2 regions of the Paenibacillus sp. y28 genome follow, and region 2 is predicted to be linked to the other one. Evidence: riboswitches for the same ligand, from Rfam matches in the RefSeq annotation. Region 2 holds a riboswitch; the other holds the start of a gene.

Region 1 (9,330 bases), on a different contig from region 2:
GCTGTATACTGCATTGCAGGCCGGATTCCCGGTGGATCGCATTCACTTCCACGGCAACAATAAAACCGTAGAAGAAATCGAAATGGCAATTGATGCCAAAATCGGCTGCTTCGTTGTGGATAACTTCGTTGAGCTGGATATGCTGAACCACATTGCTGGAGAAAAAGGCCAACAGGTCAAAATTTTGCTCCGCATTACGCCTGGGGTTGAAGCTCATACGCACGAGTACATTTCCACAGGCCAAACCGATTCCAAATTCGGCTTTGACCTGGGCAACGGCTCGGCTTACAAAGCGGTTGAAGAGGCTTCCAAGCGTCCGAACCTGCAGCTGCTGGGCGTTCACTCCCACATCGGGTCGCAAATTTTCGAGGTTGAAGGCTTCCGCATGGCGGCTGACAAAGTATCCAAATTCGCAGCCAAAGTGCGCGACGAGCTGAATGTGACCTTCCAGGTCATCAATCTGGGCGGCGGCTTCGGCATCCGCTATGTAGATGGAGATACTCCGCTTCCGGTTGCACAGTATGTACAAGCGATCACAGACGCCATCAAGGATAACTTCGACAACTACAGCTACCCGACGCCTGAGATCTGGGTTGAGCCGGGCCGCAGCATCGTAGGGGATGCCGGTACGACCTTGTACACGGTCGGTACATCCAAAGAAATTCCTGGCGTGCGTAAATACGTCGCTGTAGACGGCGGCATGACAGATAACCCTCGTCCGGCCTTGTATGAATCCAAGTATGAAGCAATCCTCGCTAACCGTGCGAATGAGGCAAATGAGGAAGTCGTATCGGTTGCGGGCAAATGCTGCGAGAGCGGCGACATGCTTATCTGGGATTTGAATCTGCCGAAGGTACAAAGCGGCGATGTGCTGGCGGTTTCTTGCACAGGCGCTTACAACTACGCGATGGCAAGCAACTACAACCGTCTGCGTAAGCCAGCTGTGGTGTTCGTTAAGGACGGCCAGGCAGATCTCGTGGTAAAACGTGAATCGTACCAAGATGTTGCCGGCAATGACGTCATTCCGGAGCGTTTGACGAAGCAAGCTGTATCCAACTAATCCGTTTTCCGGATAAAAGCATATTCGAAGGAGTGATTATCGTGGCAAAACAAGCAAAAATTACATTGGCTAACGGTGGAGAGGTTGTTATCGATCTGTTTGATCAAGATGCTCCTAACACAGTGGCAAACTTTGAAAAGCTGGCTAACAGCGGTTTCTATAATGGACTCGTATTCCATCGCGTCATTCCGGGCTTCGTAGCGCAAGGCGGCTGCCCGAACGGTACTGGCATGGGCGGTCCAGGCTACCAAATCAACTGCGAAATCAACCCGAACAAGCATGAGCGCGGGTCGCTGGCCATGGCGCATGCCGGCCGCAACACTGGCGGCAGCCAGTTCTACATCGCTTACCAGCCGCAGCCGCATCTGGACGGCGTTCATACCGTTTTTGGCAAAGTGTCCAAAGGTATGGAGCATGTGGATGCCTTCCAAGGCCGTGACCGTATGGAGAAGGTTGAAGTCGTGGAGGTTTAATTACCCAACACGGTTTTATAACAAAAAGAGCAGTCTGCATTTCATGCGGGCTGCTTTTTTGTGTTCCCTAAAGCCTAGTCTTTAAGAAACAATTGAAATATTTTCCGGTCTTGACTATGCTGGTAGGTATTAGCTTGTATAGGGGGCGGGGGACATTAGCATTTATATAACAGGAGATATACACGGGAGTATAAACGTTTATCGACTGGGCGTGCGGAAATTCCCTGCCCAGAAGCAGCTGGACCGGTCCTTTTGACATCGATCGTATCATGTCGGAATTTTTGGTGTAAGCAACCTTGACGTGAAAGGTTTAAAATGACGGTTTTTGTTGATTCATGCGGTGAAGCTGTCTTGCTTTATTTTTTTATTGGTGTTATTATGCATGTAACCAGAACTAGAAACTTCATATTTGTTTTGCGTAACTTCGGGGCCGGGTGTAATTCCCGACCGGCGGTGTTTTTCTCCCGGATAGGGGAGGAATGAGTCCGTGAACCGAACAGCATGAGCTTTCGTAATGAAGGCGCATGCCGTGAGGCCGACCTGGTGCGAATCCGGGACCGACAGTATAGTCTGGATGGGAGAAGGGACGCGGGTCGCGAACGGACTGCCTTTGCAAGAAAATGGGAGCTCCCGGACAGGCGAAGCTTGTTTGGTGTGTTTTTATTTGAATTACAAGGCGGAAGGACCGTCTATTTATGGACGGCTGAAGAGCAGCCTCAACCGGTTGTTAGCTTCAGCCATCTTGTGAATACAGCGACTTATTTTGCGCATATCCCACGCCCCTTTGCGATGCAAAGCGGGCTTTTTTAGGTTTGGGAAGAAGCTGTCTGAAGAAGCCATAGGAAGATACCTGATATCAGTCGTGCGGGATCTGCAGGATAACTGTAGGAGGAGGGGAAGGGCTATTCATCCGGAAGTTTTGAACGATGAATTTTATATGCGGCTGGCGCTGCAAATGGCGGAAGCGTGCACCGGCCAAACCGGGATTAATCCGGTAGTAGGCTGCGTGCTTGTCAAGAACGGCAAAATTATCGGCATGGGCGCGCATTTGCAGCGCGGGTCCCATCATGCGGAAATTAACGCCCTGCAAATGGCGGGGCAAGAGGCGCAGGGCAGCACAGCTTATGTCACTCTGGAGCCATGCAGCCATCATGGGCGTACGCCGCCGTGCAGTGACCGTTTGATTGTGGAGAAGGTCGCCCGGGTGGTTGTGGCTTGCACCGATCCTAATCCGCAGGTAGCCGGAAAGGGAATTGCCCGTTTACGCAGCAACGGAATTGAAGTGAAGGTTGGGGTGCTGGAGCAGGAGGCGCTGCGCCTCAACGAACGGTTCTTCAAATTTATTCAAAATAACATGCCGTTTGTAACACTCAAAACGGCCTGCACGCTTGATGGCAAGATTGCGTCCCGGACAGGGGACAGCAAATGGATTACCGGTGAAGCCTCCCGCGCCTACGTACATACGCTGCGCCATCAGCATCAAGCGATTATGGTCGGAGTCGATACGATATTGGCGGATGACCCGCAATTGACTACGAGAACACCGGCTGAGGGCCAGCATCCGCTGCGCGTCATTGTCGATTCCAGGCTGCGCCTGCCGCTGGACTCCAGGGTCGTTCAGGATACGACGGCCAAGACGCTGCTTCTTACGACGAAGCAGGCGTCCATTGAGCAGATTATGAGGCTCAACGCGCATGGTGTGGAAGTGCTGAAGTGCGGGGATGGGCCTCAGGTTGATCTGAAGCTGGCCATGAAGCTGCTGGGCGAGAGGGAAATCGGATCGATACTCCTGGAGGGCGGGGGACGTCTGAACGGGGCGATGCTCGAGGCACGGCTCATTGACAAAATCCTGTTGTTTTATGCCCCGAAAATTATCGGCGGGCTGCAGGCTCCCTCCAACTTCACTTTGGGCGGGGCGGAGCTGATGGCTGACGCTTTGGAGCTTGACCGCGTTGACGTAGCCCGGTTCGGCGATGATGTGTGCATTAGCGGTTATCCCCGTTACCCTGAGCCGGAGGCTGAAGCAAGCGAAAGCGAAGAGGAGTGAGGGCGCATGTTTACCGGACTAATTGAAGAAATCGGTACGCTGCGGCGGGTGCACCGTCGAGGCCAGTCGTTGATTCTGACGCTGGAGGCACGCAAAATACTTGAGGATGTTCAACTGGGGGACAGTATTGCAGTCAATGGGGTTTGCCTGACGGTCATTGAATTTGACCGCCAGCAATTCTCCGTGGATGTCATGCCGGAGACATTCCGGCAAACGACACTGCGGGAGCTGTCCCCCGGGAGCCGGGTAAACCTGGAGCGGGCCATGACGATGGGCCGGCGCTTCGGCGGTCATCATGTGCAGGGCCACGTGGATACCGTTGGACGCATTCTGAACCGAAGCCGCGAAGAGAATGCGGTTGTGTTCCGGATTGAACCGGAGGACCGCCAGGTGATGAAATATGTTGTCCCCCGCGGCTCGATAACGCTTGACGGAATCAGCCTGACCGTGGTGGAGGCGGGAACGCAGCATTTTACCGTTTCGGTGATTCCCCATACGCTGGTGGAGACGGTGCTTCTGCAACGTGAAGCGGGGGATTCGGTCAATATAGAATGTGATGTACTCGGTAAATATGTCGAGCGGCTGCTTGCTTTCGGCGCAGGAGGCCCGCTCGTCGAGCATATGGAGCAGGAAAAGGGCGCAGGCCGTCCGAACGGAGGACTGAGCGCCCAGTTTCTGGCGGATAATGGTTTTATGTGACGGTGTGCAGTGAAAAGGAGGAGAACCATATGGAAGCATCTATTCGATTCGACAGCATCGAGGCGGCTCTGGAGGATTTGAAGCAGGGCAAGGTCATCATCGTGGTAGACGATGAGGATCGGGAGAATGAAGGCGACTTTATCGTTCTGGCGGATCAGGCTACCCCGGAGGCCATTAACTTCATGATTAAGGAAGGCCGCGGTCTCGTCTGCGTGCCGATTACGGAGGAGCGGGCACATGAGCTGGATTTGCCGCCCATGGTCGCCCATAACACGGATTATCACGGAACAGCGTTTACCGTCTCCGTAGACTACAACGCCACAACTACAGGCATATCCGCCCATGAGCGCTCCCAAACCGTGTACGCCCTGATTCATGGGGAGACGAAGCCTGAGGATTTCCGGCGTCCGGGGCATATTTTTCCGCTGATTGCCAAAAAAGGCGGCGTTCTTCGCAGGGCGGGCCATACGGAAGCGGCCGTAGATCTTGCGAGAATGTGCGGCTCGTACCCGGCTGCTGTCATCTGCGAGGTGATCAAGGAAGACGGGACGATGGCACGCGTGCCGGACCTTGCCGAAATCGCCGGTAAGCATAGCCTGAAGCTGATTACGATTCAAGAGCTAATCCGTTACCGGAATGAGAAAGAAATGCTGGTGAAGCGGGAGGTTGAAGCTTCGCTTCCGACCGACTTCGGGACGTTCCAGGTCATTGCATATAGCAATGAGGTCGATCAGAAGGAGCACGTGGCGCTTGTAAAAGGAACCATCGACCCGGACACGCCGGCACTCGTGCGGATGCACTCGGAATGCCTGACCGGGGACGTGTTTCATTCCGAACGCTGCGACTGCGGACAGCAGCTGGCTGCTGCACTTCAGCAGATTAATGAGGCAGGCAGCGGCGTGCTCGTTTATTTGCGTCAGGAAGGCCGGGGCATCGGCCTGATTAACAAGCTCAAAGCGTACGTGCTGCAGGACCAGGGGCTGGACACGGTTGACGCCAACCTGAAGCTTGGCTTTGCTCCCGATTTGCGCGATTATGGCATCGGGGCCCAAATTTTGAGGGATGTGGGTGTACGCCAAATCCGGCTGCTTACCAACAACCCGCGCAAAATCGTTGCTCTGGACGGCTACGGGCTGAAGGTGACCGAGCGGGTGCCGCTGCAAATGGAGCTTAAAGACGGCAATTCGAATTATTTACGCGCCAAGAAGCTGAAGCTCGGCCATATGCTGAACCTGGAGTAAGGCGCTTTTTCAACTAAATTTTAATAAAAAGAAGGAAGGTAGCTATCCTATGTCGAACATCACTATATTTGAAGGCCATTTAATTTCGAACAATCTCAGATACGGCATCGTTGTTGGTCGGTTTAATGAATTTATTTCCACGAAGCTGCTCGGAGGCGCATTGGACGCCTTGAAGCGCCATGGTGTGCAGGAAGAAGAGATTGCGGTTGCTTGGGTTCCGGGTGCATTTGAAATTCCGTTCATCGCTCAAAAAATGGCGGAGAGCGGCAAATATGATGCGGTGATCACACTTGGAGCGGTTATCCGCGGATCGACCCCGCATTTTGACTATGTGTGCAACGAAGCGGCCAAAGGTGTTGCGGCGATTGGACTGAAAACCGGCGTGCCGACGATCTTTGGCGTATTGACCGTAGATTCCATCGAGCAGGCCGTAGAGCGTGCCGGCACGAAAGCGGGGAACAAAGGCTGGGAAGCTGCCGTAACCGCTATTGAAATGGTGAACCTGAGCAAACAGCTGTAGCCAAATAAATTAAGAACAGGAGGGCGCCAGGCTTGACCAAGGTATTATATAAACTGGATACGTTTGAGGGCCCCCTGGATTTGCTGCTTCATTTAATTGAGAAGAACGAAGTGGATATTTACGATATTCCGGTCAGCACCATAACGGATCAATATATGGAGTATTTGGGGACGATGCAGGAGCTGGAGCTGGAGATTACGAGCGAATTTCTGGTTATGGCGGCGACATTGCTGTCCATCAAGAGCAAGATGCTCTTGCCCAAGCCGCCGATTATTGAGCTGGATATGGGCGACTACGAGGATGAGGACCTCGACCCGAGGGCCGAGCTGGTTCAGAAGCTGATCGAATACCGCAAATTTAAAAGCATTGCCGAAGAGCTGCGGGAGAAAGAAGTGGAGCGCAGCCTCATTTACACCCGCGAACCGGAGGATTTGTCAGCGTTCATCCCTGAACTGGAGGACAACCCGGTACGCGGGCTTCGGCTTGCCGATTTGGTGATAGCTTTTCAAAAAGCGATGAAGCGCGCCCAGAGCCGCAATTCAGTCGCGCGTATTCAACGCGACGAAATCTCAGTCAGGGACCGGATGCGACAGCTGGTGGATCTGCTGGATGAGAAGGGCGGCACACTGCTTTTTCTGAAGCTGTTCGATGAGAACACGACCCGTGACGACATTGTCGTTACGTTTATGGCCTTGCTGGAGCTGATGAAGGTGAAAGAAATCAGCTGCTATCAGCATGAGTTGTTTGGGGATATTGTCATTACGGCTAGAGAGGATCGGGAACACCATGGAATACCGGGAACTGAAATCCGTCATTGAGGGCTTACTGTTTGTTGCCGGTGACGAAGGGCTGGACGCCCGGCAAATGGCCGAGGTCGTTCAGCAGGAACCGCTGCTGGTAACAGAGCTTGTCCGCGACTTACAGCAGGAGTATGCAAATTCAGCACGCGGCCTTCAAATTGTCGAGATCGCCGGTACTTATCAGCTTGCCACACTGCCGGAGCATGCACCGTTTTTTGAACGGCTTGCATTTTCTCCCGGCAGGTCCTCTTTGTCGCAGGCTGCGTTGGAGACCCTGGCTATTATTGCCTACAAGCAGCCGATTACCAGAATTGATATTGAAGAAATCCGGGGCGTCAAGTCGGAGCGGGCGCTTCAGACGCTTACCGCCAAGGATTTAATCGAGGAAAAAGGACGGGCGGAAGCGGTCGGCCGTCCTATTTTGTACGGCACGACCAAGGCGTTCCTGGATTATTTCGGCTTATCGGGTCTGGAGAGTCTGCCGGCGGCGCAAGGCTTTGAATCTCTGGACGATTTGGAAGAAGAAACACGTCTGCTATTCGAGAAGCTGGATGCCAAACAGCTGTCGATTGAAGATGTATAGCAAAAAACAAACAAGTTTGGGCATACTAAACTCCATTGACAGGCGCACAGCCGGCTTTGGAGTTTTTTGCTGCTTTGCGGGAAGAAAGGCTGCCTCCATGGTCAGGCGTTACTCGGGTTTTCGGCCTGATACCGGGTCTGAACCCGTTTCGAAGCAGCGGGCGGGCTGCCGGATAGAATACATAGCCATCGAAGTGCCCTCGGAGCAGGCAGCGCTTGGCGGCCAAATCGGTCCTGCTGCCGATGAGAGGAACCGGCTGCGGGGCATCGCCGGATAGTGTACCAGCAAGCCGGCGTCAACCGCTTGCCTGATTAGCTTCGGCGCAGACGGGGGGAGGGAGTATGATGTATGTTTGGTGGGTCATTGCAGGCGGAGTAGCACTACTGCTGTGGATTGTGCTGGAGAGCAATGTGGAGTCCCGCATATATTATCGGCGCCGGCAAACCAATGACCATGTGGTGGTTCAGGTGAAGGCATTGATGGGACTCATCCGATACAAAACAGAAATTCCCGTCATTCGTTTTGAGGGCTGGTCACAAGGGATTTTAGTGGAACGCAAAAAGGCGAACCAGGCATTCGCGCTCAGCCAAGGCTCCGAAAGGCATGAGCAGGTGACCTTGGAAAAAATAAAGGACTACTACGACAAGGCACAGCTTTTTCTGAAGCAATTTGTGGGCTTTTCGGAGTGGTTTACACGCACACTGAAGCATATTCACTGCACATCGTGCTCCTGGTCGACCCGGATTGGCCTTGGGGACACAGTGGGCACAGCCATAAGCACAGGAGCGGTATGGGCAATGAAAAGCTCTCTGCTGGGCTTTTTGTCCCGGTACATCCGGCTTTCAACGATTCCCAAGCTGGATGTTCAGCCGGACTATAACCGTCTGCATTTTTCCACGGAAGGCGATGTTGCCTTGACTATGCGCTTCGGGTACTTGGTGCTTGCTTCGTTTTTGTTTTGGCTTCGTTTTCGTAAAAGACACCGTCATCCGGCAGCGGATCTCAACGCGCGGTAACCGGCAGGATGGCCGGCCTGGTCCGGCCGCCGTGTATAGGCTGGATTTTAATCGGGAAACGAAGGCGATCCCTCATTTTAGGATAAAAAATAAGATGGAGAGCGTAGAAATCGGACTAGAGGCTGTGGCCAATCCAGCGGGTGATTTTTTACAAGGAATAACAGCAGTACGATTGAAAAATACCTCGAACCAGCGTGCGCAGCAGGTAGGCGCCGGCTGGTTTTTCTATGTTTTTCTTATGAAAAACAGATCCGGCTTGGACCCGAATAAGCAGAGAAAAATTTACATTCGAAGGAATGCCATGGCAAGCGATCCTTATAACGGAACATTATACGAAAGTCAATGAAATTTCCCTGAGAGAAATCTTAGGAAATTTTAATCAAAACAGGCAAAGCCTTGTCAGGCTTAAGGTTCCCCGGTTTCTAGCAAATCATGGTATATTGTCCTGTGATATAGTGGATTTAGGTGATTAACACCTAGATTTTGATGAGCTAGAAGGAGGAACTCATGTACATCACGAGAAAACACCGCTTCGTTAAAACAATCGCAGGAACGGTCCTGAGCGCATCATTGCTGGTACCCGCAACATTAGGATGGACAGCTTCCACAGCCCAAGCTGCAACGGAAGCACCGTCCTACTCGGTACAAGACGATTACGATCGGGGCCCTGTTGCCTATACAGCAGAAGAAGAGGCTGAATTGGCTGCGTTAGCTGCGGAAGAAAGCGGTTCCGTTGATTTTGATGTTGCTGAAGCCACTTCGGTTTCCACAATGTCCAAAGCCAGCAATATCATTAGCTACGGCAAAAGATTTTTGGGGGTTCGTTATCAATTTGGAGCAAAGACAGGCAGCACTTCTTCGTTTGATTGCTCGTCTTTTACACAATATGTG
Region 2 (9,330 bases):
CCAGCGGGCTTGCGCAGCCGGTCATCATGGAATTTGGCACACTTGAAGCAATCCTCGGCGGAGTCGCTGCGGGACTGGGCATCTCTATGCTGCCCCGCACCGTCGTCAGCAAGCAGGTGGAGGAAGGCATCCTCCGCGCTACACACTCCCTGGCTCCATGCGCTGCATGCAAACCGAGTTTATTACACGCAAGGATTCGTTTAAGACCAGCTCGCTGCAGGCCTTCATTAGATGCTGCATGAGGCCAAGGCTGCCGGTATGCGCGTTATTACGATGGTAACCACCGTGAAGAAAGCGCTCCTGGCTGAGCAAGCCGGCAGTGATGCCGTCGTGGCCCAAGGCAGTGAAGCCGGCGGGCATCGGGGAACGTTCGATGCTTCGCAGGAGCCGATGGGCGCGAACATCGGCTCCTGCGCCTCGGTCCCGCAAATCACGGACCACGTCGGTATACCCGTCATTGCAGCCGGCGGTATCATGGACGGCCGGGGAGTGGCCGCCGCCCTTATTCTCGGCGCGCAGGGCGTGCAGCTCGGTACGCGTTTTTTGACAGCCCGGGAATCTGGCGCCCATCCGGCCTATCAGCAGGCTCTGCTGGAGAGCACCGAAGAAAGCACCCGGATTACGACAGCGTTCTCCGGCAGGCCAGCCCGGGGGCTCCGTAATGCCTTCATGCAGCAGTGGGAGGACAGCCGGACGGAGCCCCTGCCCTTCCCGACACAAAATACGGCCACCCGCGACATCCGCAGCGCCGCCGCCCGGCAGAATAATCCCGACTATATGTCGTTGTGGGCCGGCCAGGGAACCCGGCTGTTGACCACAGGCCAAACCGCCGGTGAGATTGTCGCTTCCCTCGTTCAGGACGCAGAAGCCATTCTGGCTTAAGCCGCTGCCCGCCGTCATACACCTCACATTCCGCACCCCTGGCAGGTGGTAGTGAATGGAATTTTTTTGGGGGGGCGAACATGCTGTTATTTGTTAAATACACGGCTATTCCTCGCGGGAAGCTGTTCACAGTCAAAAAAGCCGCCCCAGCTTTGCCGGAGCGGCCCCTTCTTCTCGTTCCATGAACCGGCTGCCGGAATTATCCGGTGATCCGGTTCACAATTTTTAAAACCGTGTCTCTCGTTAGCTTGTTGCCGCCCGCGGAAATCAGCTTCACAGTCGCATGAGCCAGCGCCAGCGGAATTTTGCAAAATTCCATTGCCGGTCCTTCCTTCAGCTCAGCAATGTATTCGTCGGCCAGCTTCAGGTTGCGGCGGGTATAGTGGAGCATTTCCTTGGAGCCCCAGCCATCCGGATAAAAATCGACACCGCGTTCCAAGTCCTCCGTCCGGTTCCGCAAAATATTGACCGCCTGCAAGCCGCGGCCAAAGGCAACCGCCTTCGTCATATCGGAGGTTGTGCCGTCATACCAAAGCCAAATCTCCGATAACATCTCCCCGACCATGCCCGCTACACTGTACGTGTAGCCGTCCAGCTCTTCTTCCGTTTTAATATTCCAGCCGACATTCACCCATTCGGCCATCTGCTTGGACATGCGGGCAATGTAACCGTAAATTGTCGGCGCCACGGTCGGCGGACACAACAGCGCCCATTCATGAAGCCGCAGTGTTACTTCAGGCAGCACATCCTTATAAGGGGACAGCACCTTCTGGACCGCCTCAGCCATATCGGGGGCTTGTATGGCATCGTGCACACCCTGCAGCAGCTCGGCTTTGATCGTCCCTGCGAGGTCCGCATCATCCTCGATCTCATCAATGGCCCGCATACATAAATAGGCGGAGGATACAGCCTCCTTCAAACCCGGCGTTAAACGGCTAATCGGAATATAAAAAGTCCGGCTTGTTTGTTGCAGCATGGTCATTGCATCATTCAGAACAACGTTAGTAGTAATGAGTGCTCCCTCCAAAAATAGCTTCTACGTTTTCTCTAATGATACCATACGTTGACTAGCAATGCATTTCGTTTAAAATGTGAACATTTCTTGTCGAAAGCCAGCTTATCATGTCGGATTCAAAGGAGCTAAAACCGGCCGGATCGGAGAATCGCATAAATAAGCCACAAAAACAAAACCGAGGCGATAACAAAGCCGATTTCGATGACCGGAATTCTCCAGAGCATCGTGCTTTGATGGTTCATCGACGAGCCGATGATCAGCCCGGCCATCACAATGCTCAGAGAAAGCAGCACGATGCTGAACGACATCTTATTGCTGATCTGATCGAGCTTGCGGAAGAATGTGTTCATCTCTGGAGTAGACAGCTCTACCCCGACTTTGCCTTTTTTGACCACCGAGGCCATATCCTTGAGAATATGCGGCGCTTCCATGACCAGGTCCATATATTCCGGGATGCCGTCCATCCACTGGCTCATCATTTCCCGCGGGTCCAGCTGATCCCGCATCAGACGGCGGCCGAACGGCTCGGCCACGTCGAAAACGCTGAATTCCGGGTCCAGCGCCGTGACGACCCCTTCCATCGTCAGCAGCGTCTTGCCGAGCAGCGTCATCTCGGTCGGAATGACGATACGGTGCTGAAGCGCCAGCGAGAACAATTCGTTGACCGCCTCTCCGAGCCGGATTTGGCTGAACGGAACCTGGTAGTACTTCTCCCGCAGCTCCTCCACATCCATGCGAAGCTGCGCCCGGTCCACATCCTCCGGCACGATGCCCATCTTGGATATGGCCCGGATAACCCCGCTTGATTTCTGATTGCGCAGCGCAATGACAAAAGCAGCCATCTGCTTCTTCATCTCCGGGGACAACCGACCTACCATGCCGAAATCCAGCAGCGCCAGCCTGCCGTCGGAGAGCACCAGCACATTGCCAGGATGCGGATCGCCATGGAAAAAACCGTCTATCAGCACCTGGTGCAAAATGACCTTCGCGAAGCGCTCCGCCAGCCGGGATCGATCATGCCCGGCTTCTTCCAATCGGCTCCTGTCGTTCAGCCGAATCCCTTCAACAAACTCCATCGTCAGCACTTTTCGGGTAGAGTACTCGACATATACGCCGGGAATGACGATTTGGTCCTTCATCTGGTTTCGGGAGGCGAATTTATCCGCATTCCGCACTTCCGCTCCGTAATCCAGCTCGGTCAGCAGCGCCTTGGCTATCTCTTCCATCATATCGCTCAGCCGGTAGCGCCGGGCCCATTCCAGCCTGCTCTCCGCCAGCTTGGCGAACTGGGTAATTATGTCCAGGTCTGTCTCAATGACAGAACGGATGTGAGGCCGCTGCACCTTCACAGCGACCTGTGTTCCATCATGCAGGACGGCCCGGTGAACCTGGCCGATGGAGGCGGAGGCGATCGGCGCTTTGCAGAAATCGGCGAATACCTCCTCCACCGGCGCCATCAGCTCGGCTTCGATAATAGCAGCCACCTCTTCATAAGAAAAGGGGGATACATGATCCTGAAGCCGCTCCAGCTCCGAGATAATCGATGCCGGGACCAAATCGGGCCGGGTGCTGGCAATTTGCCCTAACTTGACATAAGTAGGCCCCAAATCCTCCAGCAAAAGGCGAATCCGCTCTCCGAGCGTCTTCTTATGGATATCCTGCTGACCCTTCCCCCGCACGACAGCAAACTTCTCCGTAAAGCCAAGCTCACTGGCGATGAAGCCGAAGCCGTTACGGGCAAGCACCATCCCTATTTTTCTAAACCGGTGCAGTTGCCGAATTTTTTTGCTTCCTATCATCAAGCTGCCTCCTGCCCATCGGGACCCGCTCTCCGTGGACTATTCCTCTGTCCGGTCCCGGCCTTCCGCATCCTCTTGCCGCTTCAGCTGCTGCTCCAGCAGAGCAATCCGCTGCTCCAGACGTTCCACGTCCCGCTTCGTTGCAATGTGCTGCTCCTCCAGGAAGGACTGCACCCGCTCCTGTACAGTCGCATCCATGCGGGCCCGTGCTTCCTCTCCTTTACGCAGCAGCTCGTCAACAAACGAGGAGGACTCCTGACGGCTGACCTCCCCTTTTTTTACAAGCTCCTCCACTGTCTTTTCCACCTGTTCCTTACTTGTAACTGCCAATCCGAGCCCTAATGCGACCGCTCTGCCAATCAATTCTCTCATGAGGGTCCCTCCCTGGATTTTATAAAATGCGAAGCTGTCCGTTATACGTTTATTGTACAGTAATTTACACAAAAATCCAAAAATTGATGCATCAAGCCCGTTAAGCCGCTACAAGAGCTTCTTATTCGGGCACTTCTATATATTCAGATACTCTTGATTTCAAAATTTCAATTAATTCCTACCCATTGAATCCGTCAAAAATCTTCTCTGCTGTTAAACTGCGCCACTTATTGCGGCTGCATATAAACAGTATTTTGATGTGTGGTCACCTGCACTTAAATGATTTATGGGTGGACTTTCTACTTTATGTTCTCTCCAGATTCTTCCTTGCATTTTCTCTAATGACCTTGGCTAGCTTTACATTACTTATCTGAATCCACTCATACCGAATTTAGGCATATTTCCATAAATACATTCATATTGTCCGGGTTCAATCATGTACGTTTCACGATAAATCCCTACTGTTCCATCCGTTCCAGCCGATTTATTAAATTTTTTCCATTGTTCAAGATAAGTGCCACCCCGGGCATAGTTCTCAAGCTGTTTCGTAAGTTCTCCAGTATTGTACTAAAGTGATCCCTCTCCAGCTCAAAAAATTTACTCTGTACTTATACATCCCGTTTCAGGATTCTGGTACAGTTCTTTAAGCATTGGTCCCATTGCTTTTATTACTGGAATCCTTGCCACATAAATCGCTCCTCATTTGGATTATAGGATCATCATGTCTTGAACGATGTAAACATCATCTCTCTTCCCCTATTTATCAAACGAGTAACTTGCACAATCTTCCATCACCTTCATTGTACCAGCATTATCAGAATAAAACATAAAAAGAGAACCCTGCCCTGTTTTCCGCAGGAAACTGCAAAAAAAAGCTTCGTTCCCGATCATGGAAACGAAGCCGTTCTTCTATTCTCTTTGCCTGGAAATCAGATACAAAGTAAGCCAAATGAGGATAAATCCGATTGCCTGGGGCATGGTAATCATTTGGTGGAACACAACCCAGTTTATGAGCACTCCGACCATCGGGAAGCTTAATTCCGCGAGTGTCGCATAAGAAGCTTTGATCCCGCTAAGCCCTTTGTAGTAGACAAGCAGGCTGAGCAGTCCGGGCAGCAGCGCCTGCAGCACCAGATTCAGGAGCACAAGCCCCTTCCGGGACATCTCGGCCGGGAAGCTCCAGCCTTGCCCCTCCAGGCTTGTAATGACGATCAGCAGCGGCAATGCGAGAATGAACCGCAGCGCCGTCACGGTCTCATACGACATTTTTCCCAGCATATAACGGCCCATCACCGTAGAGCCGCCCCATAGCAGCGCCGCTCCGATGGACAACACGCTGCCCATCTGCACAAAATCACTCAGTCCGCCAACCGGCAGCGTCCAGCCGAAGGTAAGCAGATACGTACCAGCCAGCGCGAGCACGACGAGATTGCCGAACAGGCGGGGCAGCTTTTCTTTCAGCAGGTATCTGGCCAAAATAATCGCAAACAGCGGCTGCAGCTTCTGCAGCAGCAGAACGACGTTCAGGTCGCCATGAGCAAGCCCCTGTGTAAACAAAATCGTAGCCAGCGCCGAGCCGCCCCAGGATATGAATAGAAGTGCGCCCAAATGTGCTGCCTTCAGTCCCCGCAGCTCCGCTCGGTGCCGCCACAGCACCGGTGCAGCCACAAGAAACAATATCAGGTGCTCCAGCAGCACAATTTGGGTGGATGTGAGCGAGTTCAGGAGAATGATACGGAATAACGGGTCAACCCCCCACAGAGCCGCCCCTAGAACGACGAGCCAAAATTCCGGTTTAATGCGGCGTCTGTAATGCACCGCTGTCAATGTAGAAGCGTTGTTCATGTTCATTAACCCCTTCTGAGTCCAGGGAGCGTTCGGTAAAAAAAGCCCCGTTTCGCGCAAGCTGCGCAAAACGGGGCAAATCAAATAAATCTACCTGTGCCGCTGTCAGCAGCACCTGATAAATTTACTGTGATCTTCTACCATCCGGACTTTACCGTCGGCCTTGGAATCTCACCAAGTCAGTCCTTGGCCAAGTACAGGCCGAGGAGTCGCGGGCTTGTTTCTGTGAAGAAACATCACCGCCGGTTGGGAATTTCACCCTACCCCGAAGATCGATATATTTTGTTTTTAACAACTTGTTTACATGGAATTGGTTCGAACTGTTGCAACGTTCTTTACAGTTTATCATAAAACGTCACGCGAAAAAAATCAATACTCTTTTTCATATCAAGTTCATCGGATTTATTCCGCTGCTGCAGGCATCTTCGTCAACCTCTGCGCTTCTTCCCGCTCATTAGAAAATGGGCATACCGCAGCGGGGTTAAATACGTCTGATAAAATGCTTTTTCCAGCCCCGCTTTCTGAAACGTAATCCGCTGATCCCGGCCGTTCATTTCAATAAATTTGACAGCCCCGCCCTTCTCGACCCCCATATCGAGACCGATATCCGCCAAATGGGGAAGCTTCTTGCCGAGAAAAGCCGCTATTTTCAAGGACGCTTGCTTCACTTCCCTCGTTACAGCCTTCTCCGAAAATCCGCTGCCCTGAAACAGCTTGGCGCAGGGTTTAACTTTTCCGCCTTTGGCCACATTCGTGACATGCTTCCCGGCTGCAGCCACCTTGCCGACCATTCCTGTAACCTGCCACGATCCCAGGGGGCCGCGCTGCACGGAGACACGCAGATCATACGGCCTTCCTTGATGCGTGGCTAAGGGAATTGCCTCCTGAATAATATAGCTTCTGCCTCTAATCATTCGGTCCATACAGGCAAGCGTTTGCTGAAGCGTTTTGTGCAGAGGCTTTCCTTGTTTTCCCCGAATCAAGTATTTCCCTCCGGGAGCGTTCTCGATCTTGAAAATACCGTCCCCTACACTGCCGCTGGCGGGCTTGATAAAAAGCGGCGTACGATTTTTCAGCACCTGAGCCAGCTTGCCTCTTGAATACTTCCAGGTAGCCGGAACATAGCTGCGAAGACGGTCATTTCCGGAAAGCAGCCGGTTAATCTCGTATTTGCTAAACCGGTTTTTCCGGTTGAATACAACGCTTTTTTTAGCCAGGGACGTAAGCCGTTGTCGTAATTGAGCCGTTGCCGTGAATGCCCGATTATGAATCACCGGAGGGATTTGGTGCTTGACCTTGGCATACCGGCCGCCGCTGTACGTAAAGCTTTGTGCCGAGGTATGATTTATTTGGGCAAGCGTCATATAGTACGGCTTCAGGCCCAGCTGTTTGGCCGCCCGGTTATACAATGAAATACGTTCATAACCGGTTTTCTTGCGGGGAATACCGTGATACATCGAAGCGTCAAGTAAAATCCCAACCGCTCTCTTCATCGCTCTACCTCCGGCTTGTTTGCTTGAAATCATGACAATTTGATCGTAAATATGAAGTTATATGGGGAACCGCTCACTAAGCGATCCCGGATGCCAAAACTGAATTCAGCAATAAAAGCTGCAGCGGCCCGCTCCCCGATCAGAAGAACTGGCTTCTGGTCAGGCCGTACTCTTCTTTTGCCAAGAAGATGCCTACGCGCCCTTGGAGAATGTATTGCATTCGCCCTCTCTCGGCTGTTTCCTGTCGCAGATAGATTAGTATATGTGGGCAAGAGCAAACCCGCTTGGACACTTGCAAGCAGCGACCGATATGGCTTCAAAAGCCGGGCAGAAAAATAGTTTTGCCGCAGCTGCCGCTTCCGGTTGGGTTGATATAAAGATAGAGCTACTATGCCGACTGCTCCCCGGCGCCGGACTTTCTACGATAAAATAAAGCTTCCAGCGCGCCTGTCCTTCCTCATGCCTCATTGACAATAAAAACAAGCCCCAAGCCGGCAGGGACTTGCAATTTCTCGTAATTAAGGAGAGTATTCACTTCAACCCGCCGCCTATCGCCTGTTTAAGCGTGGCTGCTCGTCCAGCTTCCTCCTCAGCCGAATCGTGAACACAGTTACTTCCTGTCCTTGATCGCGAAGCTCCAGCGTGCCTCCCATTTTCTCTGTGTTTTTTTTGGCAATAGATAGTCCGAGCCCGGTTCCGACTTCTCCGGTCCGGGCTTCATCCTTGCGCACGAACGGATCGAAGATGGTATTCCATAGCGGCTTTGGAATTCCGATACCGGTATCGGCGATTTCGATAATAACCTCCGTCTCGGCCGGGATAAGCTGCACCCGTAAGCGTGTTTCCGGCGGATTGTAGGTTAGCGCGTTGCCAATCAGGTTTTGGATGACACTGGATAGCAGCTCGGCATCGTAAACAGCATAGATCGGCTGATCGGGGATATAAAGCTGCAGCACGAACTTTTTTTGCTCGATGTCCCCGTACACATCAGCGACGACCTCCCGCAGGAAGTCGCCGATTTCGCTCTGTTCCAGCCGTATGACATAGTCGGGCGAATCAATTTTGAGGAAATCCAGCATGTTGTGAATAAGCCTGGTCACTTGGGCGGACTTCCGGTAAATGTAGCTCATGTATTTCACCTGTCGCTCCCGCTCCTCTACCCGTCCTTCCAGCAACGCTTGAGCATAACCCTGAATGCTCGTAATCGGTGTTTTCAGGTCGTGGGACAGATCCACAATGAGACGCTGCTTGCTCTCCTCGGCATGCCGCTTCTCGGCCAAGGTGTTCTCAATCACATCCCCCATATAATTGAAGGCCTCGCGAATTTGAACGAACTCCTGCTCCGCATCAAGTGATATCCGGGTGCTATAGTTGCCGTCGACCATACGTTTGAGCCCTTGGGATATTTGGTGCAGCGGCCTTCGGATACGCCGGGCGACCCAGGCGCTGTAGAAAAAAATAAGCAGCAGCATAAGTATGATCCAGAAGGCCAAGTAATAAAATACCGGCACGTAAAAGCCCGGCTCCCGCAAGGAATCATTCACATTAATGTTGACATAATTCCGGGGCAGCTTCAGAAGCAAATACTGCGAGTCTCCCCGATTCTCCAGGGCCGCCACAGAATAATAATACGCTTGTCCGTTCCGGTTGGAGAGCAGCTCATACAGCTCCTTTTCGGAATACTGCTGCACCTCGTCCTGCTTCCGGCCTTGAACGCGGATGACGCGGCGGTCCGCATCCAGCTCCTCCAGCCAGCCGCTGCCTTGAAGCAGACGGTCAATTTCCGTCCGGGTCTGGCTGCCGTTCACGTACATTCCGGCTTCCAGCTTCAGCTCGGGGTCAACAATACGAGTGGTCTGCATTCTCCACTTCACATCCTGCAGGGCCATAAACGTGCTTCCTGCCATTACGATCAGCAGAATCA

The links. A riboswitch is a leader RNA that binds a small molecule or an ion and turns the genes downstream of it on or off. The one in region 2 is predicted to bind FMN.
Region 1: linked by a shared signal. The riboswitch ahead of ribD (bifunctional diaminohydroxyphosphoribosylaminopyrimidine deaminase/5-amino-6-(5-phosphoribosylamino)uracil reductase RibD) and the one ahead of WBG83_RS10910 (DMT family transporter) in region 2 are both predicted to bind FMN.

The regions. Positions count from the first base shown of each region.
Region 1 is NZ_JBBBNV010000001.1:588,268-597,597, reverse strand. Features, by position in the region: gene lysA (diaminopimelate decarboxylase) at 1-1,060, shown strand, start outside; gene WBG83_RS02735 (peptidylprolyl isomerase) at 1,102-1,533, shown strand; FMN riboswitch at 1,950-2,123, shown strand; gene ribD (bifunctional diaminohydroxyphosphoribosylaminopyrimidine deaminase/5-amino-6-(5-phosphoribosylamino)uracil reductase RibD) at 2,453-3,580, shown strand; gene ribE (riboflavin synthase) at 3,587-4,279, shown strand; gene WBG83_RS02720 (bifunctional 3,4-dihydroxy-2-butanone-4-phosphate synthase/GTP cyclohydrolase II) at 4,309-5,520, shown strand; gene ribH (6,7-dimethyl-8-ribityllumazine synthase) at 5,570-6,040, shown strand; gene WBG83_RS02710 (segregation and condensation protein A) at 6,073-6,858, shown strand; gene scpB (SMC-Scp complex subunit ScpB) at 6,827-7,423, shown strand; gene WBG83_RS02700 (hypothetical protein) at 7,521-7,700, shown strand; gene WBG83_RS02695 (DUF2953 domain-containing protein) at 7,765-8,439, shown strand; gene WBG83_RS02690 (hypothetical protein) at 8,534-8,785, shown strand; gene WBG83_RS02685 (C40 family peptidase) at 9,139-9,330, shown strand, end outside.
Region 2 is NZ_JBBBNV010000011.1:20,860-30,189, forward strand. Features, by position in the region: partial or broken gene WBG83_RS10885 (LysR substrate-binding domain-containing protein) at 1-280, shown strand, start outside; gene WBG83_RS10890 (NAD(P)H-dependent flavin oxidoreductase) at 232-882, shown strand; gene WBG83_RS10895 (phytoene/squalene synthase family protein) at 1,082-1,864, opposite strand; gene WBG83_RS10900 (ABC1 kinase family protein) at 2,023-3,696, opposite strand; gene WBG83_RS10905 (phasin family protein) at 3,736-4,068, opposite strand; partial or broken gene WBG83_RS22615 (monooxygenase family protein) at 4,435-4,605, opposite strand; gene WBG83_RS10910 (DMT family transporter) at 4,978-5,913, opposite strand; FMN riboswitch at 6,042-6,190, opposite strand; gene WBG83_RS10915 (YheC/YheD family protein) at 6,342-7,406, opposite strand; gene WBG83_RS10920 (sensor histidine kinase) at 7,955-9,330, opposite strand, start outside.